Regions from separate parts of the Clostridium omnivorum genome, predicted to be linked through region 2. Evidence: a T-box and tRNA genes for the amino acid it is inferred to sense, from the RefSeq annotation. Region 2 holds a T-box; the other holds one or more tRNA genes.
What was found. A T-box is a leader RNA that pairs with one kind of tRNA and senses whether it is charged. The one in region 2 lies ahead of ileS (isoleucine--tRNA ligase), so its partner is inferred to be a tRNA-Ile.
Positions count from the first base shown of each region.

Region 1: it has a tRNA-Ile gene. The T-box ahead of ileS (isoleucine--tRNA ligase) is inferred to sense a tRNA for this amino acid. The anticodon was not compared.

Region 1 covers NZ_BRXR01000001.1:273,737-277,253, reverse strand. The annotation lists rRNA gene bsdE14_RS01290 (23S ribosomal RNA) at 1-1,846, shown strand, start outside; rRNA gene rrf (5S ribosomal RNA) at 1,982-2,098, shown strand; tRNA gene bsdE14_RS01280 (tRNA-Ile) at 2,107-2,183, shown strand; gene bsdE14_RS01275 (MFS transporter) at 2,295-3,479, shown strand.
Region 2 covers NZ_BRXR01000001.1:2,683,952-2,711,226, reverse strand. The annotation lists gene bsdE14_RS12835 (NADH-quinone oxidoreductase subunit 5 family protein) at 1-1,254, shown strand, start outside; gene bsdE14_RS12830 (respiratory chain complex I subunit 1 family protein) at 1,254-2,126, shown strand; gene bsdE14_RS12825 (NADH-quinone oxidoreductase subunit B family protein) at 2,148-2,582, shown strand; gene bsdE14_RS12820 (NADH-quinone oxidoreductase subunit C) at 2,605-2,970, shown strand; gene bsdE14_RS12815 (hydrogenase large subunit) at 2,973-4,049, shown strand; gene bsdE14_RS12810 (4Fe-4S dicluster domain-containing protein) at 4,065-4,520, shown strand; gene bsdE14_RS12805 (DedA family protein) at 4,567-5,190, opposite strand; gene bsdE14_RS12800 (DUF5050 domain-containing protein) at 5,412-6,611, shown strand; gene bsdE14_RS12795 (YesL family protein) at 6,638-7,351, shown strand; gene bsdE14_RS12790 (LacI family DNA-binding transcriptional regulator) at 7,428-8,426, opposite strand; gene bsdE14_RS12785 (GNAT family N-acetyltransferase) at 8,552-9,112, opposite strand; gene yjeM (glutamate/gamma-aminobutyrate family transporter YjeM) at 9,296-10,828, opposite strand; gene bsdE14_RS12775 (formate/nitrite transporter family protein) at 11,182-11,949, opposite strand; gene bsdE14_RS12770 (aminopeptidase P family protein) at 12,182-13,960, opposite strand; gene eutH (ethanolamine utilization protein EutH) at 13,950-15,077, opposite strand; gene bsdE14_RS12760 (helix-turn-helix domain-containing protein) at 15,079-15,639, opposite strand; gene ileS (isoleucine--tRNA ligase) at 15,826-18,930, opposite strand; T-box leader at 19,103-19,314, opposite strand; gene bsdE14_RS12750 (hypothetical protein) at 19,380-19,796, opposite strand; gene bsdE14_RS12745 (aldose epimerase family protein) at 19,946-21,007, opposite strand; gene murQ (N-acetylmuramic acid 6-phosphate etherase) at 21,308-22,222, opposite strand; gene bsdE14_RS12735 (DUF871 domain-containing protein) at 22,304-23,401, opposite strand; gene bsdE14_RS12730 (PTS transporter subunit EIIC) at 23,503-24,852, opposite strand; gene bsdE14_RS12725 (LacI family DNA-binding transcriptional regulator) at 25,128-26,144, shown strand; gene bsdE14_RS12720 (Na+/H+ antiporter NhaC family protein) at 26,190-27,275, opposite strand, start outside.

The DNA.
Region 1 (3,517 bases), 2.4 Mb from region 2:
GAAAAGGATGTGGGATTTCTAAGACAACTAGGATGTTGGCTTAGAAGCAGCCACTCATTCAAAGAGTGCGTAATAGCTCACTAGTCGAGAGATCCTGCGCCGAAGATGTCCGGGGCTAAAACTTACCACCGAAGCTATGGATGTACCGTAAGGTACGTGGTAGAGGAGCTTCCTGTATGGGCAGAAGTCATACCGAAAGGAATGGTGGACTGTACAGGAGTGAGTATGCTGGCATAAGTAGCGAGAAATGAGTGAGAATCTCATTGGTCGAAAACCTAAGGTTTCCTGAGGAAGGCTCGTCCGCTCAGGGTTAGTCGGGACCTAAGCCGAGGCCGAAAGGCGTAGGTGATGGACAATCGGTTGATATTCCGATACCAGAAGTGGCGTTATTAGAGATGGAGTGACACAGTAGGATAGGATGTGCACACTGTTGGATTAGTGTGTCTAAGCATTTAGGTTTGCAGATAGGCAAATCCGTCTGCAGTAACTGAGGTGTGATGGGGAGCGAAATTTAAGTAGCGAAGTATCTGATTCCACACTGTCAAGAAAAGCTTCTATCGAGGTAACTTCTGCCCGTACCGCAAACCGACACAGGTAGGTGAGGAGAGAATCCTAAGACCAGCGGAAGAATTGTTGTTAAGGAACTCGGCAAATTGACCCCGTAACTTCGGGAGAAGGGGTGCCTACGCAAGTAGGTCGCAGAGAATAGGCCCAAGCAACTGTTTAGCAAAAACACAGGTCTCTGCTAAAGCGAAAGCTGATGTATAGGGGCTGACGCCTGCCCGGTGCTGGAAGGTTAAGGGGACTAGTTAGCGCAAGCGAAGCTATGAACTTAAGCCCCAGTAAACGGCGGCCGTAACTATAACGGTCCTAAGGTAGCGAAATTCCTTGTCAGGTAAGTTCTGACCCGCACGAATGGCGTAATGACTTGGGCACTGTCTCAACAACAAATCCGGCGAAATTGTATTGCGAGTGAAGATGCTCGCTACCCGCGATTGGACGGAAAGACCCCGTAGAGCTTTACTGTAGCTTAGCATTGAATTTCGGTATTGTCTGTACAGGATAGGTGGGAGACTGAGAAGTAGGGGCGTCAGCTCCTATGGAGTCACCCTTGGGATACCACCCTGACAGTACTGAAGTTCTAACCACAGTCCATGAAACTGGTCGTGGGACATTGTTAGGTGGGCAGTTTGACTGGGGCGGTCGCCTCCTAAAATGTAACGGAGGCGTCCAAAGGTTCCCTCAGAGCAGTTGGAAATTGCTCGTAGAGTGCAAAGGCAGAAGGGAGCCTGACTGCGACACCCACAAGTGGAGCAGGGACGAAAGTCGGGCTTAGTGATCCGGTGGTACCTCGTGGGAGGGCCATCGCTCAACGGATAAAAGCTACCTCGGGGATAACAGGCTGATCTCCCCCAAGAGTCCACATCGACGGGGAGGTTTGGCACCTCGATGTCGGCTCGTCGCATCCTGGGGCTGAAGTAGGTCCCAAGGGTTGGGCTGTTCGCCCATTAAAGCGGCACGCGAGCTGGGTTCAGAACGTCGTGAGACAGTTCGGTCCCTATCCGTCGCGGGCGTAGGAAATTTGAGAGGAGCTGTCCTTAGTACGAGAGGACCGGGATGGACTGACCTCTGGTGTACCAGTTGTTCCGCCAGGAGCACGGCTGGGTAGCTATGTCGGGACGGGATAAACGCTGAAAGCATCTAAGCGTGAAGCCCACCTCAAGATAAGATTTCCCATAGCGTAAGCTAGTAAGACCCCTTGAAGAACACAAGGTTGATAGGTCAGGGGTGTAAGCGCAGTAATGTGTTTAGCTGACTGATACTAATAGGTCGAGGGCTTGACCAAATATTCTTAATCTGTTCAGTCTTGAGAGAATAATATTCTTTCAAAGTTCAGTAACCTTTTTATAAGGAAACTCACTCAGCGGAGCTGAGGAGTACTGATTTGTTACCAAAATCGAAGATTTTGACAAATCATGCATCTGGTGGTAATGGCAAGAAGGTAACACCCGTTCCCATTCCGAACACGAAGGTTAAGCTTCTTAGCGCCGATGGTACTGCAGGGGAGGCCCTGTGGAAGAGTAGGACGCTGCCAGGTTAATATATGGATCTTTAGCTCAGTTGGTTAGAGCAACCGGCTCATAACCGGTTGGTCCGGGGTTCGAGTCCCTGAAGGTCCACCATAAAAGACAGTACAATATACAAGTTTGTACTGTCTTTTTTATTTATTATGATATAATTTAAAGTGTTATATAAAATAAGAAGTTATTACTAGTGGGGCGGGGGAACAACTCATGAAAAAGAAAGATTTTTTACTGTTTATGATTGCTAGTGCAATACTTGGAATAAGCCAAAGTATTGATTCATCAGTTTTTAACAACTTTTTAAATGATACATTTCATTTAACTGTAACCCAAAGGACAATTTTAGAAATACCTAGAGAATTTCCAGGATTTATGGTGGTATTTGTATCAGGATTTTTAATGTTTTTAGGTGATGTTAGAATTGCTGCAGTTGCAAATATACTAGCAGCGGTAGGGATGATGAGCTTAGGGTTTTTAACTAAGAGTTATGGTGGAATGATAATTTGGCTTACCATATACAGCATGGGGCAACATTTGTTTATGCCTGTATCAAATAGTATAGGAATGAATATGGCTGAGGACGGTAATATTGGGAAAAGATTAGGACAGATTAACGCAGTAAACACATTGGTATTTTTGGCTACAAGTTTGATTACAGCATTAATATTTAAAAATATTAGTGTAAATTATAAGATAGCATTTTTAATTGGCGCTGTAGCATTTTCTTTATCAGCAGTACTAATATTCTTTATGACACCCCACAAGATAAATGTTCCGAAGAAGAAATTTGTTTTTAGAAAAGAGTATTCAATATTTTATGTTTTAAGTATACTCTATGGAGCAAGAAAACAAATTTTTATTACCTTTGGACCTTGGGTACTAATAAAGGTGTTTAATCAAGGGGTTAGTACATTTGCAATTCTAGGCTTTATAGTGGCAGGTATAGGAATATTTTTTAAGCCATTTATAGGACATATGATTGATAAACTAGGAGAAAGAGTAGTGCTTGCTGGTGAAGCTTGCATACTTATTTTTATATGTCTTGGATATGCTTTTTCAAAGTCTCTCATGTATACTATTGGTATGGGAAGTTCAGCAATCTATATTATATGTGGGTGTTTTGTATTAGATCAGTTACTTGTAGCGGCAGGCATGGCTAGGTCAACATACTTGAAAAAAATAGCCGTAGCCCCTGAAGATGTTTCACCTACATTATCCATGGGAATAAGTATTGATCATATGGTATCAATGGCTGTGCCATTTATTGGAGGGTTTATATGGAATTCAGTAGGGTATGAATATGTATTTATCGGAGGGGCTTTAATTGCAATTATAAACTTATTAGTTACAAGTAAGATCCGTACCGAATTACCGACTCAAAATATAAATGTATAATTAATATAGCTATAATGATAATATAAAACTAGTTAATA
Region 2 (27,275 bases):
GGTATATGCTTTGCTTTAGGAAATATACTATTTGCTAAGCAGCTTGGAATAACAACACTAACAGGAATTATAAACCACGGAAAACTTGCAGGTATTTATATAGTGCCAGTATTCCTACTTTGTATAGCAGGCTTTGCAAAATCAGCTCAAATGCCTTTCCAAAGCTGGCTTTTAGGCGCTATGGTAGCTCCAACCCCTGTATCCGCACTACTACACTCAAGTACAATGGTTAAGGCGGGGGTTTATCTAATAGTTAAGCTTTCACCAGCATATGCAGGTACTAAACTTGGAACTGCAATTGCGCTTTATGGTGGTTTTACTTTCTTACTGTGCTCTGCAATTGCAATTTCACAAAGAAATGCAAAAAGGGTGCTTGCTTATTCAACAATTGCAAACTTAGGACTTATAATTTGCAGCGCTGGTATGGGCTCAAGTTTAGCTATATCTTCTGCAATTATATTAATAATATTCCACGCTGTATCAAAGGCACTGCTATTCCTATGTACAGGCCAAATTGAGCATACTATAGGTAGTAGAGATATAGAAGACATGCAGGGACTTATTCACAAAGCACCAGCACTTGCTCTTATAACAGCCTTTGGAGCAATATCAATGATTCTTCCTCCATTTGGAGTGCTTATTACAAAGCTTATATCTATTGAAGCAGCAGCTAACAATCCATTTATTGCAATTTTCCTTATCCTAGGAAGTGCTGCTACTACATTATATTACGTTAAATGGATAGGTAACCTTTTATCATATCCAGAAAATAAACTAATTAAAAACCCAAAGATAGATACAAATATATACTTACCACTTGTAGTTTTAAGCGTACTTGTTTTACTAGCAAGTATATTTGTATCACCAATTTATAACAATATGGTTTCACCAGAAATAAATGTTTTATTACCACATGCTGCTAAAGGTCTTTCAGTTTCAAGAGCTGTAATCACTTCTCAAATAGGAGGCTTTAATAACGAAATAGTATTTATAGTTATTGGTCTTGTAATACTTATAGCTTTAGCTATAAAAGGAAGTTTAATTACAAAAGCAGATAGAAAGAATATATATATGTGCGGTGAAAACAATATCGAGGATGAAACAATGTTTAGAAATGCTAACGGAACTTATGACAAGGCTACAGTAGGAAATTTATATCTTAGCCACATTCTTGATGAAAAAACCTTAACCCTCCTAGGAACCATAGTATCCGTTTCATTAATATTAATAGTAATTTTAGGAGGTCTATCATAATGAGTACAACTGAAATCATAATAAGAACACTTATTGTACTTGTCGTAGCTCCTGTAATAGGCTGTATATTTGCAGGAATTGACAGAAAAATTACTGCTCATCTTCAAGGAAGATTAGGTCCTTCCTTGCTACAACCTTGGTATGATTTTAAAAAGCTCATAAACAAGGAAAGCGTTGTTGTTAACAGATATCAAAATGTTTATATACTTGTATATCTTCTGTTTGTCATTGTAAGTTTATTAATGCTATTTTTAGAAATGGACTTACTTATGATAATATTCGTTTATACAATAGCAAATGTTGCATTAATCTTAGGCGGTATGAGTACTGGTTCTCCTTACAGCAGAATAGGAAGCTCAAGAGAAACAATTTCCATGCTTGCTTATGAACCAATATTGGTATTTTACATCGTTGGAATGTATATGTTAACAGGCTCCTTTAATATTTCTCAATTAAACAATATTAATAAGCCACTTATAGTTTATCTACCACTTATATTTATATCAATGCTGTTTATAATGATAATTAAGTTCAAGAAGTCACCTTTCGACTTTTCAACCTCTCACCACGCTCATCAAGAGTTGGTTAAAGGTATGTTTACAGAATTTTCTGGTCCTACACTAGCTGTAATTGAACTTTCTCACTGGTATGAATATGTATTCCTAAGCGGTCTTATGTTCTTATTCTGGAAAAATAATATCATAATGGGAACAATATTATCATTGTTTACTTTTATATTTGTTTTAGTAGTAGACAATATATCTGCAAGACTTAACTGGGAATGGATGCTTAAGTTTACATGGACCGTAATAGTTGGTTTATCAATAGCTAACATTTTATTCCTATATCTAAACAATGTTAAACTAATATAAGAAAGAAGAGAGGTTTTGTTTATGGCAAGTGTAATGTCAAGATCTCCATGGATCGTTCACATGAATGGCAACAGCTGTAATGGATGTGATATAGAAGTCTTAGCTTGTCTTACTCCATTATATGATGCAGAAAGATTAGGAGTAATAAATATCGGTACTCCTAAACAAGCTGATATTATGGTTGTAACAGGTTCAATTAATTATAAAAGCGTAGACGTTCTTCTTAACATCTACAATCAGATGCCAGATCCAAAGGCTGTAGTAGCAATTGGTGCTTGTGCTTGTACCGGTGGAATATTCCACGACTGCTACAATGTTATTGGTGGAGCAGATAAATTAATTCCTGTAGATGTGTATGTACCTGGATGCTGTCCAAAGCCTGAAACTATTCTTGATGGAATAGCTCAAGCTGCAGCTATACTAGATAAAAAGAGAGAAGAAATGAAGAAAAAATAATCATTTTAAGGAGTTGAACAATATGCTTCAAAACTCAATTTTAGTAGATAAAGACAAGATAGCAGAAGAAGCTAATAATCTTAAGCTCTATAATTATAGATTCGTAGCTATCACCTGTGTTATGGAAGGTGAAGAGTATGAAATAACCTATCACTTTGACCTAAACTATGAAATGAAGCACTTGATAATTATGGTAAAGCCTGAGGATACAATAAAAAGTATTTCAAATATATACCCAGCAGCTTTCCTAATTGAAAATGAATATCAAGACTTATTTGGTTTTAGCTTTAGTGATCTTATTGTAGATTATAGAGGAAATATGTTCTTGGCATCTAATAGTCCAAAAACTCCTCTAGCAAATAACAATCAAGAGCAGAAAGGAGAATAATTATGGCAAAAACAGTTATACCATTTGGACCTCAACACCCTGTATTTCCTGAGCCACTTCAGCTTAAACTAGTTATGGACGACGATAAAGTAATAGAGGCTCTTCCTGCTCTTGGATATGTACACAGAGGACTAGAAAAAATAGCAGAACTTAAAGACTTTAACCAAAGTGTATATATAGTAGAAAGAGTTTGTGGTATTTGTAGTTTTATGCACTCAATGGCCTATGTAAGAGGAATTGAGGATATTATGAATATTCAAATTCCTGAAAGAGCTGAATACTTAAGAGTTATTTGGGCAGAAATAGGACGTCTTCAAAGTCACTTCCTATGGCTTGGACTTTTAGCAGATGCCTTTGGATTTGAAAGCTTATTTATGGAGACATGGAGATACAGAGAAAAAATCCTTGATTTAATGGAAATGACTACAGGTAATAGAGTTATAATCTCTGCTAATAAAGTTGGTGGAGTTACTAAGGATATGACTGAGGAACACATTAAAATTATTTCAAGTACTATTGATGAATTAGACAAAGAAATGCATGATGTTGAAAAAGTATTCTTTGACAACTATACAGTTAAAAAGAGACTTGTAGGTGTTGGAACTCTTACTTATCAAGAAGCAAAGGATATATCCGTAGTTGGACCAATGGCTAGAGCCAGCGGAATTCATATGGATTTAAGAACTACAGGCTACAGCGCGTACAAATACTTAAACTTTGAACCTGTAGTTGAAAAAGATGGAGATAGCTATGCTAGATGTATAGTTAGAATTAGAGACATATATCAATCCTTTGACCTTATAAGACAATGTATTGCTAAGATTCCAAGTGGAGAAATCGCAGTGCCAGTTAAAGGCAATCCTAACGGTGAAGCTATTTCTAGAATAGAACAGCCTAGAGGAGAAGCTATTTACTATATCAAAGGTAATGGTACAAAGAACTTACAAAGGTTAAAAATAAGGACACCTACTTTCCAAAACATACCTGCTCTATTGAAAATGCTTCCAGGTAGCAACCTTCAAGATGTACCTATACTAGCACTTACAATAGACCCATGTATCAGCTGTACTGAAAGATAGAAAGAGGGTGTAATTATGGCCAGTATGTTGGAATTAGTTACAAGAAACTTTTTTGGTAAAAAGAAAGTTAGATTATATCCAATAGAGAAGGAAAGAGACGCTTATGAGCGCTCAAGAGGAAGAATTGTTTTAAATCCATCAGCTTGCATCCTTTGCTCTATATGTGCAAAGAAATGTCCAGCTGACGCAATAACAGTAGATAGAAAAGATGGAAAGTGGGAACTAAATGCCTTTAGATGCATAATTTGCGGCGAATGCGTTACAGCATGCCCTAAGAAAGCTATAACTATGTCTAACGAGAGAAGACACAGTGCTAGTTCTCATATTATTGAAACTCATAAGGTAGAACCACCAAAACCTGCTGCACCAAAAGCTCCAGCTCCTGCAGCTGCTGCTCCAAAGCCTCAAGCAGCAGAAGGATCTAAAGCTGAAGCTTCAGCTACTATAGAAGCCGTTAAGCCAGAAGCTTAAATTAGGTAAAAAAAGTCCCTGTGATTTACATAATCACAGGGTTTTTTTATGCCTTAGCCTTATTCTTCTTTCTCTTTTTAATATAAAAGTACACAATTAATCCAACTATTGCTGCAACTACAATATAGTCAGCTATATGCAGCCAGGAACGAATTACGGTCCAGTTTTGACCCATTATATATCCAGCATATCCAAGCACTATACTCCATAGTAAAGAACCAAAGAAAGTATATGCTAAAAACTTTTTTAAATCCATTTTAGCAATTCCTGCTGGAAGGGAAATAAAGGTTCTTATTATAGGTAACAGTCTTGAGAAAAAAGCTATTTTCTCTCCATACTTCTCAAAATACTTATCACTCATCTCTATGTGAGATCTATTTAATCTAAGCTTTTCAGCATACTTTTCTACAAGAGGTCTTCCCCCATAAGCACCAAGAAGATATGCAAACAATGACCCTAATGTGCCACCAACTGTTCCCCATATTACTACCCATACAAGATTAAGTTTATTACCTGTATAAGCTGACGATGCTAAATATCCACCAAAAGGCAGTATAGCCTCGCTTGGAATTGGAATACATGCACTTTCTAGTCCCATTAAAAGAGCTACACCAAAGTACCCTGTTTTACCGAGCACTGCGATTGCCCAGTTTACTATCATTTCTACCATTAGCCTTCTCCTTTGTTTTCATATTTTCAACAAACACAATATAATTATATCCAATCTACCTACTTCAAGCAATTAAATACTTGTAAATTATCGCTATAAGCATGATTTTTAATCTGTTTTTAATGTTGGCAAGCTACTATACTCTCTTCCCTATACAAAACCCAAATTATTTTATATAATATATATAAAACCATATTTTTCTAAAATTTGGAGTGAATGATATGAATAAAAAGCGAATCATCGGACTTCTAATTTGTGCAGTAATAATTGTTCCTTTTGCTGTACGTAATTATAATACTAAATCGAAAAATGCATCGGTAAATAATACTGATGTAGCTAATTCAAAAAATACCGAAAATAAAAATGGAAATGCTACTAGCTCATCTAAAGCAGCAGAGAGCACCACAAACTCTAATTCAACTGGCAATGGTACTGATAATAAGTCAGCTGATAACAAGTCTTCTAAGGATGCTAAAAAGGATTTAACACTAATAAATACCACACCAAACATACAAGGCAATACCAATGGTAATTTGTCCAATTATGGTATGGCTGCTCAGCAGGGCAATTGGATGTTCTATACAAATGAATTTAGGAATTCTCCCTCTAACATATACAGAGCAATGCCAGATGGAGAAACTGGACTCAAAAAATTGAAGCTAGGAGTACCCTCTTCAATTAACGTTGTAAATGATACTATATATTTTGTCAGCAAGACAGATAACAACATTTACAAGCTTAAGGTTGATGGTTCTGAAGATCCTGTACCAATACCTAACGCTACCGCAAGCAGCATATGTGTTGTAGGCGATTGGATCTACTATACTGAATGTAATCCAAACTTTAATATGAATACAAGCGTTATAGGTGGTATAAATAGAATCAAAACTGATGGAAGTAATAAGGCAATTATTGCCCCAGGTCCAGTACAAATGCTAAATATTGAGGAAGGCTTTATTTACTATTTAAAAGCAGACCAAGGCTCAGGCACCATATATAGAACAAGTATTGAAACCCCAAACAATAACGAAACTAAACTAAGCAACAGCAATGTTAGTAAATTTATTGTAGATAATCATTGTATTTATTTTACTATATCAGAAGATGGCTTATATAAAATGAATACTGATGGTAGTAATAAAACTAAGGTTATAAATGATGGCTCTATTTTGTCCTTTAATATTAAAGATAATCTTATTTATTATACTTCACCTAAGGAACCTTCAGTTATAAAAAAAATAAGTACAGATGGCAGCAAAGCATCAAACATAGCCATTTCAGCGCTTCAAGACTTGCAAATTAGCTTTATTGTAAATTTAAATATAATAGATGATTATATTTTCTTTAATTTTTCCAGTGGTTCAAATCCAGAATTCGCTAGGGTTAAATTGGATGGTACTACTTCTAAAATAATAAAATAGAATAAATTATTTACTTGGAGGAAAAAATGGCTAGAATAAAAAAAGAATTTGGTGAAGGCACTTTATTTTCAGCAGCCAATTATATATCCTGGTTTCTTATAGGAAACTTTTACTTTTTGCTTCTTAATATTCCCTTAATTGTAGTATTAGTTTTGTTTTTAACTAACGAACTAAGCCAGCTTCCACAGGGTTTTGCTTTTATTTTCATTCTTTGCAGTATTCCAGTAGGACCTTCTATAACAGCTCTACTTAGTACAATGGGTAAGTTGGTTCGTAATAAAGATATAGATATTACAAGAGACTTTTTTAAAGCTTATAAAGTGAGTTTTTGGCAAGCTTTATTCTTTTGGACTTTTGAATTAATTATACTATCTATTTTGTATATAGATGCTAAATTCTTTATTTCAAGTACTTATCCAAAAGCTTTAATTGGCCTTGTTTTTATATTTATGGCAGCTATATTTTTAATAAGCTTGCATATTTTCCCTTTAATATCAAGATTCTACTTTAATAAAATGGACATTCTTAAAATTTCAATATACTATACCTTTAGGAAATTTAGCAATACAACTATGAATTTAGCTATAATTTTAACTGCAAGCTTCATATTTTTTAGAATTACTTCAGTTATTGTAGTATGTATATTTAGCATTATCTGCTACGGAATAATGTTCTTTGAGCAAAAAATACTACTAGATATAGAAGACAAATTTATAAATAAAAAAGATGATTCTGCATAATGCAGAAATCATCTTTTATTTTACTTAATTCTAATATTATAACCTTGATAAATATATTTTTATTAATTACACTTCCCTATTTCTTACATGAGTCTCTTTCAACTATTTGGTGTGGTAGTACAAACTTTTCCTGAGGAAGCTCTATTTTATCAATAAACTTTATAAGCATTCTCATTCCAACAGAACCCATATCATACATTGGCTGTCCAACCGTAGTTAACTTTGGATAGAATATTGAAGCACTGTATATATCATCAAAGCCTATAACATCCACTTCTTCTGGAACATTAATGCCATTTTCCCTCAACGCATTAATCGCTCCCATTGCAAGTTCATCACTAGCACAGAAAACAGCATCAATTTTTTCTTTCTTTAATATTTCATTGACTGCATCATATCCATCTGCTGCTTTTAAACCAGCAAAATACAATATATCCTCATTTAAGGCTATATTATTCTTTGATAATGCTTGCTTGTATCCTGAAAATCTATAAGCTGCTGCATGCACTGCATCTTCATGTATTCCTATGTATGCAATCCTTTTATTTCCCTTTTTTATCAGGTATTCAGTTCCTTCGAAAGCTGCTTCTTCATTGTCGATAGTAACGCTTGGAAAAGTGTTGTTTTTATCAGTAGTCTCAACCAACACTATAGGAAGTTCTAAGCTCTTTACAAGTTCAATAGTTTCGGGCTCTAATGAGTTACTCATATAGATTGCTCCATCTACCATTTTTTCTTTTAGAACTCTTAAGTATTCTTTTTCTTTTTCAGGATCTAAATCTGTATTGCACAATATTATATTGTAATTATATATATTGGCAACGTCTTCAGCTCCTCTAACTATTTCAGGGTAGAATTGGTTTGAAATATCAGGTATTATTATTCCTATAGTTCTGCTCTTTTGAGTTTTTAAACTTCTAGCAACTATATTTGGTCTATAGCTAAGCTTTTTAATAGCTTCTTGTACCTTCTTTTTAGTTTCTTCATTTACAACGTCAACATCATTTAAAACTCTTGAAACAGTAGCAATGGATACTCCTGCTTCCTTTGCCACATCCTTAATTGAGGCTGCCATATCATCAACTCCCATATATCTTCTTTCAAATATTATACCCGTATTTTTAACTCCTTACAAGTTAATATATACTATATTTTTAAATGTTATTCTATTTTTATGAGATATTACAATTCGTGATGAAATTAAAACTCTTCTTTACTTAGAATCCATTCATCCCTTAAAATTCCATAAAGATACATATCCCATCTTCTTCCGTCTCTATGTATAAATTCTCTATAAGTACCTTCTCTCTTAAACCCAAGGCTTTCATACAGCATTATTGCTCTTTCATTGTAATTAAATACATTTAGCTGAAGCCTGTGAAGATTTAATTCATTAAAGGCTAACTCCATAAGCAGCTTTAGCGCTTCCTTTGCGAAGCCCTTACCCCTATGTTCAGATGTACCAATGCCTATTCCAACTGTTGCTACACCATGAATCCATGATATTTTGTCTAGTTCTATATACCCAACAATTTCTTCTTCTTCTATTGGTCTAATGGCAAAAGCAACACTATTATATGAGTCCTGAACTGACTTTATCCATTGACCTAACTGCACTTCTGTCTTAGGCAGTGCTGGAGCAGTATCAAAAAACCTCAAAAAATCTATATCGCTATACCACTTTGTAATACTCTTTATATCTTTTTCATTTATTGAAGTAAGTTTTACTTTTTTTCCTTTTAATAGATTAGTAGATATCATAAATTACCTCTCTAAAAGTATAATTCATTACACAATTATTATATACTAATAAGCAATTATTAACAAGTAAGTCTCTTTGCTTAATATATCACACATTATAAAGTTTTTTATTGCTCATTATTATTATTCAAACAAAAATAAAAGCAGGGTATTACCCCTGCTTTATATTAAGCATCTTATAAATTATGCACTCTTTTCTGTGCTGCTTGATTTTGATAATTTTTCATATCTGCTGAACATTAATATAGCTACTAGACCAAAGAATACAGGTCCTACTATTTGCCATATTGTAGTTGCCATATCTCCTTCTATACCTGGTTCTATTATTGAGAAGAAGTTAGCAAATCCAACTGTTAAAGTAACAATTACTCCCCATATTAAAGCAGAACTGTAACTCTTATATACTTCAAATGGCTTTTCAATAGATGTTTTCTTCTTGAATGCTATAAATGCTATTGATAAGAACATGTATGGTATAGTCATTGCAACGTTAGTCATGTTAACAAGTATATCCCAGAACTTAGCCATTGAGTTTCCACCGAAGGAAACTAGTGCTATCATAACAACAACCATTGCACATTGGATCCACATAGCGTTTACTGGCATTCCGTCTTCTTTTCTAGTTTCTCCTAGTTTTCCAGGCCATAATAGCTTTGGAGTACCATCTATTAATTGTTTAAGTGGTGAATAAGTTAATGTGAAGAATGCACCAGTTAAAGCTAGGAACATTGAAAGTCCAAAGAATCTAGCAACCCAATGACCCATTGCAATTGAAGTAGCTTGACTTGCACCAAATGCTTGTCCAAAAGCAACTCCTAAGTTAGACATAACTACATAGGAAGCATTTCCTAAAGTAACACCCTTAACTGACATTACGTTTGACCAGTTAGTGAATACACCTATGCATAGTATTCCAAATGAATATCCAATTGCTATAACTGCTGCTGCAATCATAACTCCCTTAGGGAATGTCTTTTCTGGATTTTCAGTTTGGTCAACAAGTCCACCAACAGCTTCTATACCGCCGTATGCGAATAATGCATAAACAACGAATGCTAGTGCAGACAGCATGTTTCCAGCATATTTTGGATTTGGAGTTGTTGTAAAGGATTTAAGTCCTTCTATTGGTTGAGCAAATCCATGATTTACAATAACTAATATTATAGCACTTAACCATACAACTAGGTTAACTATTACTACTGCTGTACCACCTACAGAAGTTATCTTCTTAATTTTATCTAGTCCCTTAGTAGATATATATGTTACGAATATAAACCATATAATACCTAAAATACCAAGTGTTTTTGGTCCAGTTAATCCTTGAATTCCAAGGAAAGCCCAGTCTTTTGTTGTATCTGCACCAAATATTGCATTTGATATTGGAACCCAGATACCGGATGAAACGTTAACCATCCATATTACATAGGAAGCAAACCACATGAATGTTCCTATGAAAGCGAATCTTGGTCCAACGGATTTTTCCATCCAGGAGTAAATTCCACCCTTTTCATTTTTAAATGCAGCACCGAATTCCGCCATCATAAGAGCGAATGGTACGAAGAATGCTATACCAGATATTATATACCAAGGAATAGCTGCGTATCCCATTTTGTAGAAGGATCTTGGGATATTATTAAATCCGTAAACTGAAGTAAAGATCATTAGTATTAATGATACCAGTGTAAGCTTTTTGGTAGCGTTTACATTAGATGACATATTTTTTCCTCCCTTTATAAATAATCCTTATGAATTTGTTTTACAAGCTTATTATAAACTAAACATTCTGCTTTTGCAACAATATTTTTCATAATTTTTATTTTCTGAATCTTTTCTTGCTATATTTTCGACATTATATTGGTGCCCCCCTATACAATGAAGAAAATTCGCATTAATATTTAGTCTAATAAAACTTTAGTAAATAATTCACAATACATATTATATATGGAGTGATTTAACCTGTCAATTATATTTATTTGGAATATAGGTAAAGCCTTGCATTTAAAGGCAAGGCTTCATATTTAAACTTCTATTTAACTATTCATTACAATTGATTCTGCTTTTTTCATTTCCTATTTTTCTTTTGAAATAAACCAATATGGTAATGCAAGGAAAATTGCACCACCTGCAAGATTTCCTATCGTAACTATCAATAAATTATGAGCAAGTCCTGCAAAAGAAACTGCTGCACCGTGTGGAAGCATCAAGGCTAAGGATAATAAAGTCATATTAGCAACACTGTGCTCATAACCTGAACTTATGAATGCAAACAAACACCAAAATATCATAATTAATTTTGCAGTATCATCTTTTAGTTTATAGAAACACCAAACAGCAAGGCAAACTAAAATATTACACAAAATTGCCCTTGTAAACAATTGTAAGGAAGTTGCATTCATCTTAGCACTTGCCATTTCAACCATAAACTCACCAACTTTTCCGTGAGTAAGACCAGTTAAAGCATATATTCCAGCAACTATAAGTGATCCTATAAAGTTTCCGAAAAAGCTTGCGGTCCATATCTTAATTGCATCCAGCCAAGTTACTTTCTTTTCCAGCGCGCCTATGGTCATAACCATATTTGTTCCTGTAAACAATTCTGAACCAGCAACCATAACAAGACTAAGTCCAACTCCGAAGGAAGCTCCCATAACAATCTTTGTGGCTGGTGAATGATCTGCATTCAAATATGCTCCAATTGTATAAATAAATATTATAGCTATACCTATATACATTCCTGCCAAAGCAGCTGCAGTAATGTACTTTGATGAGCTCTTCTTAAGTGCAGCACTCTTTTTCTCCGCATAATGTGCTACATTTTCAATATCTGTACTGTACATGTATACCTTCCCCCTGAACTATATTGTTTTACAACATTGCTATTATATCATAAAATTTCTCCAACAGTAACTTTAATAATTTTCTGTTTATTTGTATGGTAAAGTCGCAACTTTACCTCTAAAAATGATAAATGTACACATATGAATTTATATATTTCCCTCATTCATTTTTCACAAAATAAAAAGCTCTATACCAAAAACCTTCAGTATAGAGCAATATTAGTTAACTTGACTATATTTCTGCAGTTTCACTTTCTAGCCACTGCACTTCTTCTTCATTAATATGTGGGGAAAGGACTTCAAATACCTTTCTATGATAACAATTTATCCACTGAACCTCTTCAATAGTCAGCATTTCTTTTACTATTGCCCTTCTGTCGATAGGAATGAAGGACAGCGTTTCAAATCTCATAAATTGACCAAATTCAGTTTTTTCATCTTCTACAACAAGTACAGTATTTTCAGTTCTAATACCATGTAATCCCTCTTTATAAATTCCTGGCTCAATGGTAATTGTCATTCCTTTTATAAGCTTAATTGTATTTGGAACTTGACTAAATCTTTGAGGTTCTTCATGTACATTGGAGCAATATCCAACACCATGTCCTGTTCCGCACTTATAATCTAAACCACAATTCCATAATGGGATTCTAGCTATAACATCCAGATTTGAACCTGTAGCACCATTTAAAAATTTAGCAGTTGAAAGTGCTATTACTGATTTTAGTACAAGTGTAAAATCTCTTTTTTCTTCCTCTGTGAGCTTTCCTAAGGATACAGTTCTGGTAATGTCAGTAGTTCCATTCAAAAAATGCGCTCCAGAGTCAATGAGGAAAAATCCTTCAGGCTTTAGTACATAAGTTGTTTCACTATTGGCTTTGTAATGCATCATTGCAGCATGTTCTTTGTATCCAGCAATGGTGGCAAAACTTGGTTCCAGGAAAAGCTCCTGCTGCATTCTAAATTCTTCGGCCTTGTTTTCAGCATCAATTTCTGTAATGGTTTGTTTTTCTACATTCTCCTTAAGCCATTTAAAAAACTTAACTAATGCTACTCCATCTTTTATATATGCCATTTTTATATTTTCAACTTCAACATCATTTTTAACAGCTTTTAGCATGGTAGTTAAATTATATTCATCTATCTTTTTTACCATCGTATTAATACTATTGTACAAATAGGCATTAACCTTGTTTGAATCAAATATTATTGAAGCTTCGTTATCTAGCTGCTCTAGAAACTTAAAAATTTCGTTGTATTCTTTTAGTATAACCCCATCCTTCTCAAGTTCTTCGCGAGCTTTATCATCTACCTTTTTCATATTCACAAATAAGTAGCACTTTTCTTCTCCAACCACAGCATAAGAAGTGACATAAGGGTTACTTGGAATATCTCTGCCTCTTATATTAAATAGCCAGCATATATCATCTAAAGATGCTAGTAGATAATAGTTCGCACCTTTTTCTGCCATTATTTTTCTTACTTCATTAAACTTATCTGTTCTACTCTTACCAGTGTACTTAACCTGGTGAATAAAAATTTTATCTTCTGGAATGGATGGTCTGTCTTTCCATATCTGACCTATGAAATCTAAATTCATTATAACTTCAATATTCTTTAAACTCAGCTCAGCTTTTAACTTCTCCGCTGCAGCCATTGAGAAAACCTTTCCATCAAAGGCAACCTTTTCCCCTGGCTTTAAATTTTCTCTAATCCATTCGCTAAAGGAAGGTACTCCGGATTCACCCATTTTAAACAAATCAATTCCTGTTCCCAAAAGCTGCTTTTCTGCTTGTATAAAATATCTGCCGTCGGTCCAAAGTCCTGCTTTATCTAGAGTAACAACCACAGTTCCTGCAGAACCTGTAAAACCTGAAATCCACTGTCTGCACTTCCAGTACTCGCCTACATACTCACTTTGATGTGCATCTGTGCTTGGTATAATATAAGCACTAATGCCTTCATTTTTCATAAGCTCTCTTAGTTTAATAAGCCTTTCCTTAATCACCATAACTAGCTCCTCCCATCACACTAACTTCACTTAATTGAGTTGATTTTTTATACTCATATTCAAATAGCCTTGATGCTAAAAATAAGCTAAGTATTCCGGAAACAATTTTGGTTACGAAATAAGCCCCTATCATCTTTGGTTCCACACTAGCCACATAAGCCATTTGTCCTCCTAGTACAAAAGCACAGCTTACCCCCATTGAGGTACAAATAACCTTACCCTTAGAATTCATTCTGCTTAAATTTCCAAACACTAAAAGATTACTAGCTAAATTTCCTACAAGAGCAACTATAGATATTGAATCTACACCTAGTATCCTAGCAATTCTATTAAAGAAATTCTTCAAAAATCTTATTAGCACCTCAAGCATAGGATAGGCTCCTGCTAAAATAAAGGTAATCTTTCCTACTAATTTCATATTATCCTCAAAGGGTACTAAAGTTGGTACCAGCTTAATTCCAAATATAATATGTATGCCTTGAAGCATTATGCCTAAAGTACTCAGTATCATTATAAATTTACCAAAATATCTAAACCCATTTATAACCCTGTTAGGCATTTTAATAAGTCCTATACTCAAAACAATTGAAAGAATAAATATAGGAAATAGTGTCCAAACTAACTGAAGAAAATTAATTCCCATCCAAATTCCCCCGGCTAAGCAGCCGAATGGTATAGTAGATATACCAATCATGATGCCTTTTGCAAAAAAATCCTGATCTTCTTTTTGTATAAGACTGCACGCCACCGGAATAGTAAAACTTATTGTTGTACCTAAAGTAGATGCAATCACAACTGCAGAGAATATTCCTATTTTGTTATTTAAGGTTATATTAGTGCATAACTGATAACCTCCCATATCTACTGCAAAGATACTAGCAGGCAGTATAGAAGGGTCTATATGTGTAACCTTTGAAAATACCTTTGCTGCTGGCTCTAACAGGCTTAAAAGAGCAGGAGACAGGGAATATAATCCTATGATACCAAGAGCCAATGCTCCCATAGTCTTCATGCCCTCTTCAAACTTGTTGCCCAATTTCATAGGGCTTCCTAGGAGATAATCTATTCCGCCTATTAAAAAAAATATTCCGATTATATAAATAACTACCTTATCCATCTTACTTAACACCTTTAAAATAATTTGGAGAATTAACAGCAATTAACTTCACGATTTTGTTAGTATGGTTTGCCCAGTTATGAGTAATGTTTGAATTCATATGAACGCTATCTCCTGGGTAGAGTTCATATTTTTCTTTTCCAATATATAAGGTCAAAATTCCTTCTAATATATAAATAAACTCTTCTCCAGTATGACTATTAAGCTGTACTTCCTCTTCATCCTTTTGAGGAAGTATTTCTACAAGCTTTGGTAGAAAGCTTTTATCTTCAAGCTCAGTACTTAGGTTGTAGTATATAAATCCGCCATCCATTATGCTGAGCACTTGTCTTTCGTAATTTCTTAGAACAACTTTATCCTTCCTATGTGGGATATCGAAAAAATTGGTCAATGGTACTTCTAATATCTCTGCTAAAATTTCTAATGAATCCACGGCGATTGTAGTCAATCCTCTTTCAAGCTGTGATAAAAATCCTACAGATAATCCGCTGCTTTCACTTAAGTCTTTCAAAGTCATATTTTTGTTAGTTCGCAATTCTTTAATTTTTGAGCCTATATCCATAAAAGCACCCTCCTTATTTTCATATCCATGAATATTTTAACACATATTTCATGTATAAATAAATGTATTTTAAAAAAATAATTCGTATTTTTTTGAAAATGAACGCAAGTATCTTAATTATGAACTTCTAACTTCTTAAAATCAAAAAAGAGTATGGAATAAATCCATACTCTTTTTTTAATTTTGTTATCTTACAACTTCTACAGCTAAATTAAACTTTTCTCCATTAATGTTAGCTTCATTGTAGTCTCTTTCAGCATTGTAAACAACTTCTACTGCAAGAGTTTCTCTCATTATATGATTTTCAAACTTTTCTACTACTTTTTCAAGCATTTCATTACCTGAAACATATAGATTTATCTTATCAGCAACTTCAAAACCGCTTTCTTTTCTCATGTTTTGAATCTTGCTTATAATTTCTCTTACATGTCCTTCTTCTCTCAACTCATCTGTGATATGAGTATCAAGAACAACTCCTATAGAACCTTCTCCTGCAAAGGCATAACCTTCAAGTCCCTGCATTGTAACTAGAAGATTGTCATTATTAAGTTCTATTTCAGTTCCTTGAACATTAATAACTACAGTGCCTCCGTTTTGTATCTTCTGAGCAAGTTCCATTTGGTTCATAGTACCTAATTCTTTTCTTATTCCAGGTATAAGCTTACCAAATGCCTTCCCTAGTACTGGAAGGTTTGGCTTGATTTCAAAGTTAACATACTTTGATAAATCAGAACCAAGCTCAACCTCCTTAAGATTAAGTTCTTCCTTAATAATATCGCTATAGTATTCTGGAAGCACCTTTGTGCTTAAAAGCATCTTTGAAAGCGGCTGTCTGTTCTTTATATTAGCAGAGTTTCTAGCACTTCTACCAAGTTTAACAACTTTGTAAGCAAGATCCATTTCATTTTCTAAATCAACATCTATAGAAGATTCATCAACATGTGGCCATCTGCATAGGTGTATGCTTTCTGGAGCACTACTATCTAATGCAACTACAAGATTTTGATATATTTCCTCTGTTATAAATGGTACAAATGGAGCTGCTACAAAGCATAAGTTCTTTAATACTCTATATAGAGTAACATAAGCTCCTATCTTATCATCTGTAAGCTCTTCACTCCAGTATCTGGATCTATTTCTTCTTACATACCAATTTGAAAGCTCATCTACAAATTCCTCTATAGAAAGTGCAGCTTGAGTAATTCTATAATTTGCTAGGTTTTCATCAACAGTCTTAATTAATGTATTAAGTCTTGACATTATCCACTTATCCATCACATTTCCGCTGACAAAATCCTCATATTTAGTAGGATCAAATTGGTCTATTTCAGCATAAAGCACATAGAAGGAATATACATTCCAAAGAGTGCTTAAGAACTTTCTTTGTGCTTCTATAACTGCTTCTTCATAGAATCTTGATGGAAGCCATGGAGCACTTGCTGTATAGAAATACCATCTTGTAGCATCAGCACCTTCGTTGTCTAGTGCTACCCATGGACTTAATACATTTCCCTTATGCTTAGACATCTTTAATCCATTCTTATCTAGCACGTGTCCTAGAACAACACAATTCTCAAATGGATTTGTCTCAAATAATACTGTAGATATAGCAAGCAGTGTATAGAACCATCCTCTTGTTTGATCTACAGCTTCGGATATAAATTGTGCTGGGAAATTTTGCTCAAACAATTCCTTGTTTTCAAATGGATAGTGGTGCTGAGCAAATGGCATTGAACCTGAGTCAAACCAGCAGTCTATAACATCAGATACCCTTGTCATTTCTTTATGACAATGTGGACATTCTAATTTTACATTATCTATATATGGCTTATGAAGTTCTATTTCTTCAGGTACATTTATTCCCTTTTCTCTTAATTCTTCCTTGCTGCCTATCATTTCTCTGTGACCACATTCACATTCCCAAATTGGAAGTGGAGTTCCCCAGTATCTTTCTCTGCTTATACCCCAGTCTATAACATTTTCAAGGAAGTTACCCATTCTTCCTGTTCTAACATTATCAGGAAGCCAATTTATCTTGTTATTATTCTTAAGAAGATTGTCTCTCATTGCTGACATCTTTATAAACCAGGATTCTCTTGGATAGTATAAAAGCGGAGTATCACATCTCCAGCAGAAAGGATAGGAGTGTGTAAAACCTTCTGTTTTATAAAGAATGTTAGCTTCTTTTAAGAATTCAATAATCTTAGGATCAGCCTTTTTAACAAAAATACCTGCCCATTCTCCAGCTTCACTTACAAATTTACCTTCAGCATCTACTAAATTGATTAGAGGAAGATCATTCTTCTTTCCAACTAGATTATCGTCTTCACCAAAGGCTGGAGCTATATGAACTATACCTGTACCATCTGTTAATGTAACAAAGTCTCCATGGATTACATAAAAAGCCTTTTTATCAGGTGTTGTAAATTTGAACATTTGCTCATACTCAACGCCTAATAATTCTTCTCCCTTGAATTTGCTAACTACTTCATATTCTCCATCAAGCTTTGAGAGTAATGATTCTGCAAGTATTAGGTGTTCATCCTTATGAACTACTTCTACATAGTCATAGCTCTTATTTACTGCTAGTGCAACATTACTTGGAAGTGTCCAAGGAGTAGTTGTCCAAACTAGTATATATTTATCTTGATCCTTAACTTTAAACTTAACATATATGGAGCTATCCTTAACATCCTTATAGCCTTGAGCAACTTCATGAGAGGATAGAGCTGTTCCACATCTTGGGCAATATGGTACTATTTTATGACCTTTGTATATAAGTCCTTTTTCCCATATTTTCTTTAATGCCCACCATTCTGATTCTATATAGTTGTCATGATAAGTTACATATGGATCATCCATATCTACCCAATATCCAACTCTTTCAGTCATATCTTTCCATTGTGAAACGTAGGTAAATACGCTGTCTTTACACTTCTTAACAAAGTCTTCTACACCATATTCTTCTATTTGAGGTTTTCCTGAAATACCAAGTGATTTTTCAACCTCAAGCTCTACTGGAAGTCCATGAGTATCCCAGCCAGCTTTTCTTAAAACTCTATATCCTTTCATTACCTTGTATCTTGGTATAAGGTCCTTCATAACTCTTGTTATAACGTGACCTATATGTGGCTTTCCATTAGCTGTTGGAGGTCCATCATAGAATGTGAAGTACTCGCCTTCCTCATTCATATCAAAATTCTTTTTAATAACATCTCTTTCTTCCCAAAGCTTTAGTATATCTTTCTCCATATCTACAAAGCCCTTAGAAGAATCAACTTTTTTGTACATAATTTGATCTCCTTTCATATTGCTTATCTTAATTATTGACATAAATACTTATTGTATAATTTTTCTTAAACATAGCAAAGAAAAAACTATTTCCCTAGTACTCTGATAATGCTGATATACACTGAGCCATGCTATGTGGATTACAATAGAAAAAAATAAAAAAACTCCGCCCAAATAGGACGAAGTGAATTCGCAAAACCACCTATGGTTCAATTTAAAGTACCAACATACTCTATCCTTTAACGCAGGATTACGGATACGCTTACTATATATTCAGCTTTCAGCTCAGAGGTGATTTTCCTTAAACCTTCCCTGTGGGCTTCCACCAATCCCCACTCTCTGCAAGTTCATAATCTAAGTACTTTTCCTCATCGTAGCTTTTATACTTTATATTGTTTAAATTTTATTATAAATAGGGAAAAATGTCAATGAATTTCTATGTTTAAATTCTATAAACTCTTATAATTTATCATCATATATGACTTTGAATAAGGCTTTGCTAAAAACAATACAGTATCTTTTCCATTATCATTCTTAATTACATGGACATCTCCAAAATTATCATATCTTTTCCATCCGCTGGCAGGTAATGTTTTATCAAAATATTCGTCTAAATCTGTTGTCCTTGTAACAAATATTTCATCCTGAACTCTTGCAGCTGATTTTGGTAAAGGTATTAAGTATTCATTTTCTCCTACCCTCATTTTCATCTCTTTTACAGGCCGAACTTTACACCCTAAGATAGCCTTGTAAACTTTAAGATTGCATACATCCTTATGAGCCTCTCTTTCATGAATGCACAGTACAGTAACTAACGACACAATAAAAATTAAAATACACCCAATAACAAAATATCTCTTTCTCATAAAATCCCCCATCCAAGCCATATATATACTATAATTATAAAACATGGTAAAAACATTTCAATAGTAAAGGCATGAAATGACGTTTTTAAAGCATAAACGCAACCTTTATATGTATGAAAATATAAAAGTTGCGTTTATGCTGCGATTATTTATTTTGCTAAAGTAAATTTATATATTGTAACATGTCTATATTGTTCTCCTGCCTTAAGTATTGGAGAAGGGAAGTTTTTATGTTTTAAGGCATTAGGAAAATATTGAGTTTCAAGGCATAATCCACTTCTCTTATCATATTTTACTCCACCTTTACCTGTTTCAGCTTCATGAAGGAAGTTTCCTGTATAAAGTTGAACACCTGGTTTTGTGGTGTAAACCTCTAACACTCTTCCACTTTTCTCATCAACAACCTCTGCTGCCATTTTAGATATATCACCTTTTGTATTAAGCACCCAGTTATGATCATAACCAGAGCCAAAAACTATTTGGTCATAATTACTGTTTATATTCTTACCCACTTCAGTTAAGCTAGTAAAATCCATTGGAGTTCCCTGAACTTCTAAGATTTCTCCAGTAGGCAAAGCTTTATCATCATTCACAGTAAATTTATCTGCATTTATCATGACCTTATGATTTAGTATGTCCCCTGAAGCTTGCCCAGTTAAATTAAAATAAGAATGGTTTGTGAGATTTACTACAGTATCCTTATCGGCTGCTGCATAATATTCTATTTTAAGTTCATTCTCCTCTGTAACACTATAGATTACTTTTACTTCTAGATTGCCTGGGAACCCCTCTTCTCCGTCCTTACTTAAATATGAAAGCTGCAGTTTTTCATTATCCCCACCAATTACTTTTGCCTGCCATATAACCTTATCAAAGCCCTTTATACCACCATGTAGTTGATTTTCTCCATCATTTTTTGCCAGCTTATACTCAATACCATTAAGTTCAAAGCAAGCATCCCCAATTCTGTTAGCATGACGTCCTACAATAGCTCCAAAGTATGCCCCTCTTGGCTTTAAATAACTTTCTATGTCATCATATCCTAGCACTACATCATCTATTCTGCCATTACGATCTGGTACCCTTAAGGAGTATACTATTCCTCCTAAGTTAAGTATATCCACTTCCATCCCATTAGAATTACTTAAAGTATAGCTCTCTACCTTAAGCCCACTTTTTGTATTTGCTAAAAATTTCTTTGTTATGCTCATAGATATTTTCTCCTTTCACTCGAAACACTGGGTAATCTATTCATGCCGATTCCCATCGGCAGATTACCCGTAAAAGTCCATTTAGGACTTTTACCTCTTTCTAACTTTGGATATATTTTCATCTAAACTCTATTATACTTTTATCTAACTAATTTTCCATAACTTTTCTAACAAAATTTCCAATTTATTTATGAAATATTTTAATTACGCCATGTAAAGATACTTGCAATTAAAACTAATGTTTAACAAAAATAAAAAACTTTGATTATCATTTCAAATCAAAGCTTTTTAACTATATCTCTATATATTATTTGCTGCATCAATAGCTTTTTGCACATATCCTTCATTTTCTGATAGGAGTTTTTTAGCTTCCTCTATTTTTAGTCCTGTTATAATCATAAGGATAGCTAATTTTACATCAAAGTCTGTTTCCTCAAGATACTTATTTACAATTTCCTCAGACTTATCAGTAGCTAGCATAACTATTCTCTTTGCTCTAGTGTACAATTTTTCATTGGATGCTTTTACATCTACCATAAGATTTCCATACACCTTGCCTAGTTTTATCATTGCTCCAGTAGACAGCATATTTAGAACCATCTTTTGAGCCGTTCCTGATTTCATTCTTGTTGACCCCATAACAGCCTCTGGACCTACAACAACAGAAATAGGTACTTCTGATATCTTAGCCATTTCACTTTCAGGATTCATAGTCACACTTATTACTGCAGCTCCTACTTCCTTCGCGTACTTCATGGCTCCAATGACATAAGGTGTCCTTCCAGATGCTGCTATACCGCATACTACGTCATTTTCTTTTAAATTTTTCTCTATTAAATCTTTTTTCCCAAGCTCTGCATCATCTTCTGCACCTTCAACAGCTTTGAATATAGCTGTATATCCACCAGCAATAATACCTTGAACTAATTCATCTGATACTCCATAGGTTGGAGGGCACTCCGAAGCATCAAGGATTCCTAGTCTTCCGCTAGTACCTGCGCCCATATATATAAGCCTGCCGCCTCTTTTTAGCCTTTCAGCTATCACATCTATGGCTTTTGCTATGCTTACCTTTGCTTTTTCTACAACCAAGGCAACTTTCTTATCTTCCATATTCATCATTTCAACCATTTCTAGAGTGCTTACGCTATCTATATTCATTGTATCTGGGTTTCTACCTTCAGTAACTAATTTTTCCAAACTTTCAATCTTCATAATAATCTACTCCAAAAAAAGAGTAAACACACCTCCTTAAGTAAAATATATCTGCGTTTTCTACTGCTAAGTTTATTTATATTAAAAAACTTCATTAATACTTGTAGTTATAAATTCAAATCTTGATTCATCTTCTATAAAGTCAATTAGGAAAAGTTCCTCATCCACTACCTTCCCTACCACATTTACTCTATTATCAGGTTCTAAATCCCTTTTGCACACTTGCAATTCGCCACAATATCTTAAGTACTTACAGTTATCAATGGTTACACACCCTTTAGTTCTTGCTATGTTATCATGAGGAATAATTGAATTATTTCCCTTTAGAACTAACCTAGAACTAGTAGATCTAACAACATCCTCAGCAGAATCTGGTCTATTTTCATGGATGTGTTCAAAGATGATTTTATTTTCAAGCTCCGACGGATTAAGCAACTCTATGCTTAACTGTAAGGCTTTTTCATTTACTCTTCCAACTGCTTCTATCTCCTCAGTACTTGGAATGCTGTCTCCAAAAATAACATCATCTAATCCTAAAGCGTATAAATGTTTTGCTGAAATTTCAGGTTTTAAAAATCTATGCCTTTCTAAAGTTGGAAGTCCTTCATATATTGGTCCTCTTTTATTTACTAGAGAAGGTATGAACGCTGATACCTTCATTCCTCTATTTTTAAGCATAATGTTTTTTTTAAGCATTGTATCTACTGATATGCCTGTGTTTAATCTTGGGTAATAATTATGACACGCTTGAAGCCTGCTATATTCTGGATTATAACTATGAAGTTCTTCTAAAAACTTCTTCGTAACTGTACTTGCATTTATTTCTATCATTAATCCGTATGGATTTTTGGTAAAGGAAGCTATTTCTTGTGCTGAAAAGCCAAAGTCTACTCTTATTCCATATACCCCAAGTTCCTTGATGGCACCTAAATTATTCATATCTGAATGTAAATATTCAAAAGCTCGTGGTGATATATCAGCAATAATATTCATATCTAAACTTTTACTTAATTCGGCAATTTCCCTAAATTCATTAATAGCATTTTCATAATCAGCTTCTGGTATATGTAGAGAAGTGAATACACTACTGAAGCCCTCTTTCTTTGCCTTCATAATGTAATTTTTATTTTCTTTCAGAGAATAATTCATGCCTAAAAAAATCGAGATTCCTTTTCCCATGTTTTCTCCTCCATCTTTCATGGAATTATTTTAAAAAACAAAGAGGATAGTAGAAAATATATTTTATTACATATTAAATCTACTTTCCTCTTAACATTTTACTATTCTTGTGGATCTTCAAATCCTAATAGATAAGTTGCAATGAAGCCACCTGCGTACGCTATTACAACACCAATAATATATTTAGCTGGGCTACTTACAAGTGCTGCTAATGGAAGTCCTGATAATCCCATTGCTATTGCCCCTACTTTCATAGCTGCAATAAATGCTCCTCCAAATGCACCACCTATACAGGCTCCTATAAATGGCTTACCTAGTGGTAAAGTAACACCATATATTAATGGTTCTCCAACCCCTAATATACCTATTGGAAGTCCTGACCATATAGTTTTCTTTAATCTATTATTCTTTGTCTTAACAAGTACTGCAATAGCTGCGCCAACTTGACCAGCTCCTGCCATAGCCAATATTGGTAACAGAAGGGTTTGTCCTGTAGTCTTTAACAAATCAGCATGAATTGGAGTTAATCCTTGATGTAACCCTGTCATAACAAGTGGTAAAAAAGTTCCTGCTAGTATAAATCCAGTAAAGGCGCCACCACCCTTGATTGCAACTTTAACTGTATTTCCTATAGCATCAGATATAGCTCCCCCTGCTGGTTGAAGTACTAGTAGTGCAACAAAGCCAGATATTAGCAGTGTAAGTAGTGGAGTTAAAAACAAATCTAAAACTTCTGGAACAACCTTTCTAAGTTTCTTTTCAAGCCAGCTGCTAAAAGCAACAACTAGTAATACAGCTATAACTCCGCCTCTTCCAGGTACTAGAGCCTTACCTCCAATAGTTACCTTGGCAAGGTCTGGATGAGTAAGAATTGCAGCCATTGCACCACCTAGCATTGGTGAACCACCGAATTCCTTTGCTGCATTAACACCTACAAATAGGCTTAATCCAAAGAAAACTGCATTTCCTATAATTTTTAATATTCCAGCAGTTGGACCTGCTGCAAAAGGTGCATTATATTTAAGAACTATATTTAATATTGCTGTAACAAGTCCACAACCTATAAAAGCCGGTATAAGTGGAATAAAAATACTGGAGATCTTTCTTAATATATTCTTGAAAGGAGTAGCATTTTTAGCCTTTATTTCTGCCTTTTTGACTGCCGCCTCATCAAGTTCACCAACTTGAAGTCCTGTCATTTGTCCAACCTCTTGTGATACCTTTGCAACTCTTCCTGGTCCTAATATAATTTGAAGCTGTCCAGATTGTTCTACAAGTCCTAGAACTCCTTCAATCTTTTTAATGCCGTCCTTATCTGCAAGGTCATTATTCTTAAGCACCATTCTTAATCTAGTCATGCAGTGAGTTAGTGACGCTACATTATCTTTTCCCCCAATTTTTTGAAGAATATTATCTGCAATAACTCTAGGGGATAAATTATTATCTGCCATAAGATTTTCCTCCTTTTCAAATAAATACAATGTACAATCCTTTTCAAACGCGTTTGAAATTTATTTGTATATCTTATGGTTTAATTATATGAAATAAAATTTCAAATGTCAATAGTTTTATGCGAAACTTTATTTTATACACCATTTGACAGTATATTCTGAATTATTACTTTCACTTATCATAAACGACAAATTATTTCTACTTGAATACCTGATTTAAAATGATATAATAATAATTGCTAACGTTTGCATAAATAAGTAAAGGTGGAAGAAAAATGGCTGTTACAATTAATGATATAGCAAAAGCTGCAGGGGTAGCCCCTTCTACAGTGTCTAGAGTTGTAAATGATAGTCCTCTTATTTCCGAGGAAACAAAGATTAGAATTAGAGCTATTCTTAAAGAGATGAACTATACACCAAATAGTATTGGAAAGCAATTGGCCATGCAAAGTAGTTTTAATGTAGGCTTTTTAATAAATACCTCTAGCAAGGATAACTTTTTAGATCCTTTTTTTTATGATATTATTGGAGGTGCTCAAAGCATAGTTCTCTCCAGTGCCTATGATCTTACTCTAGGCAATATAAGTTATTTAGATTCAAATGAGCATTTTTTAAATAAATTCGTTTATAGCAAAAAGGTAGATGGTCTTATAATACATGTTTCAATTGTAAATAAGGATATCATACAGGAGTTAAATGAAAGTGAATTTCCTTATGTTATAATTGGTAAGCCAAAGGAAAAGAATAAAGCTAGCTGGGTAGATATAGATAATACTGTTGGCGGTGAATTAGCAGCAAATCATCTTTTAGAACAAGGATATACTAATATAGCCTTCATTGGTGGCACAAAGGATGAACCTGTTTCCTTCAGCAGACTTCTAGGCTACAAAAAAGTATTAGATAAGCTGGATATAAGAGAAAATCAAGGTTACATAAAAGGTGGTTTAGGTACAGAAGAGGATGGCTACAGACTTATGAGGGACTTATTATCCATGGATAATCCACCCGATGCAGTAATTTGCATAAACAATTATACTGCCTTTGGCGTGCTTAAAGCTGTAAAAGAAAAAGGACTAAGAATTCCTGAGGATATAGGAATATTAACTTTTGATAATTTTCCATTAGCACCTTATATGGATCCACCTCTTACTTGTCTGAAGATTAATACCTTTGAACTAGGAAAAGTTGCTGGAGAAATACTTATGGATAAGCTAAAGAATAAAACTAATACCTTTGAAAATAAACTGCTTATCCCTGAACTTATTGTCCGGGAATCCAGTCTAAGAAAATAAATAAAAAGCCTTTAGTGAGCAGTTCAGCTAACTGAAGGCTTTTATTTATGCAGTTTTGACCTTATCTTTTAAAAATAAGCTTATAAAATTTAATATAGGCAATAGGAAAAGATATAAGCTAAAAACAATAGCTCCAAGTCCTACTCCTAAAGTTGTTAAGGGAACTAGCCCAGCAATATTCCAAGGTATTAAAGGGGATATTACAATAGCTGTATTTTCTATATCACATGCAAGCTCACTATTGCTAATTCCATTCTCGCTATACCCTTCCTTAATCAATAGGTGGGTAAGTATTACAGCCAGAGCTTGACTACATCCAAAGGCCGCTGTAGCAATACTCACTAAAATATTAGTAAAGAACAATCCTGCTCTTGTGCTTGGCTTTTTAATTATATCTTCTACAACGCTCAGCATATTGGTTTCCTCAAAAATTCCTGTAAAGCCAGAGGATATAAACACAACTAAAGCAATCTTTAGCATGGACAATATACCCCCGCCTTTTATTATGCTGCTTAGTGTGCTAGCCTCACTCATACTATATCCAAAGATAATAGATTTAATTAAATCATAGATAGTATTATGTTGAATTACAATTGCTATTAATGAAGCTGCGGCAATACTTAACGCCATAAGCTTTTTAACATTAATCTTAAAAAAGGACAACACTAATATTATAAGGGCTGGTATCAAGGTTAAATAACTCACATTATATATTCTAATAATTTCATCCGTTATACTGCTGCCTGAGGATATTAGTGGAAATTCAAAGGAAAATACAACATATAAAATACATGAGATTACAAAAGCTGCTATAGATGTTTTGGTCATGTTTTTAATATTATCATAAAGCTCAGTGTCAGTTATATGAGCTACTAAATTGGCACTAGAGGACATAGGTGAACATCTATCTCCAAAGTATGCTCCAGAGAGTATTGCTCCTCCAACTATAACCGGATTCACGCCTCCGCTTCTAGCCATAACCATAAGTGCAACTCCTACAGTACCTATAGTTCCAAAGGAAGTACCAATTAAAAAGGAAACTATGGAGCTGATTATAAATGCTGAAAGTATAAAAAACTTTGGATTTAAAAATTTCATTCCATAATACACTATAGCTGGCACAGTTCCTGA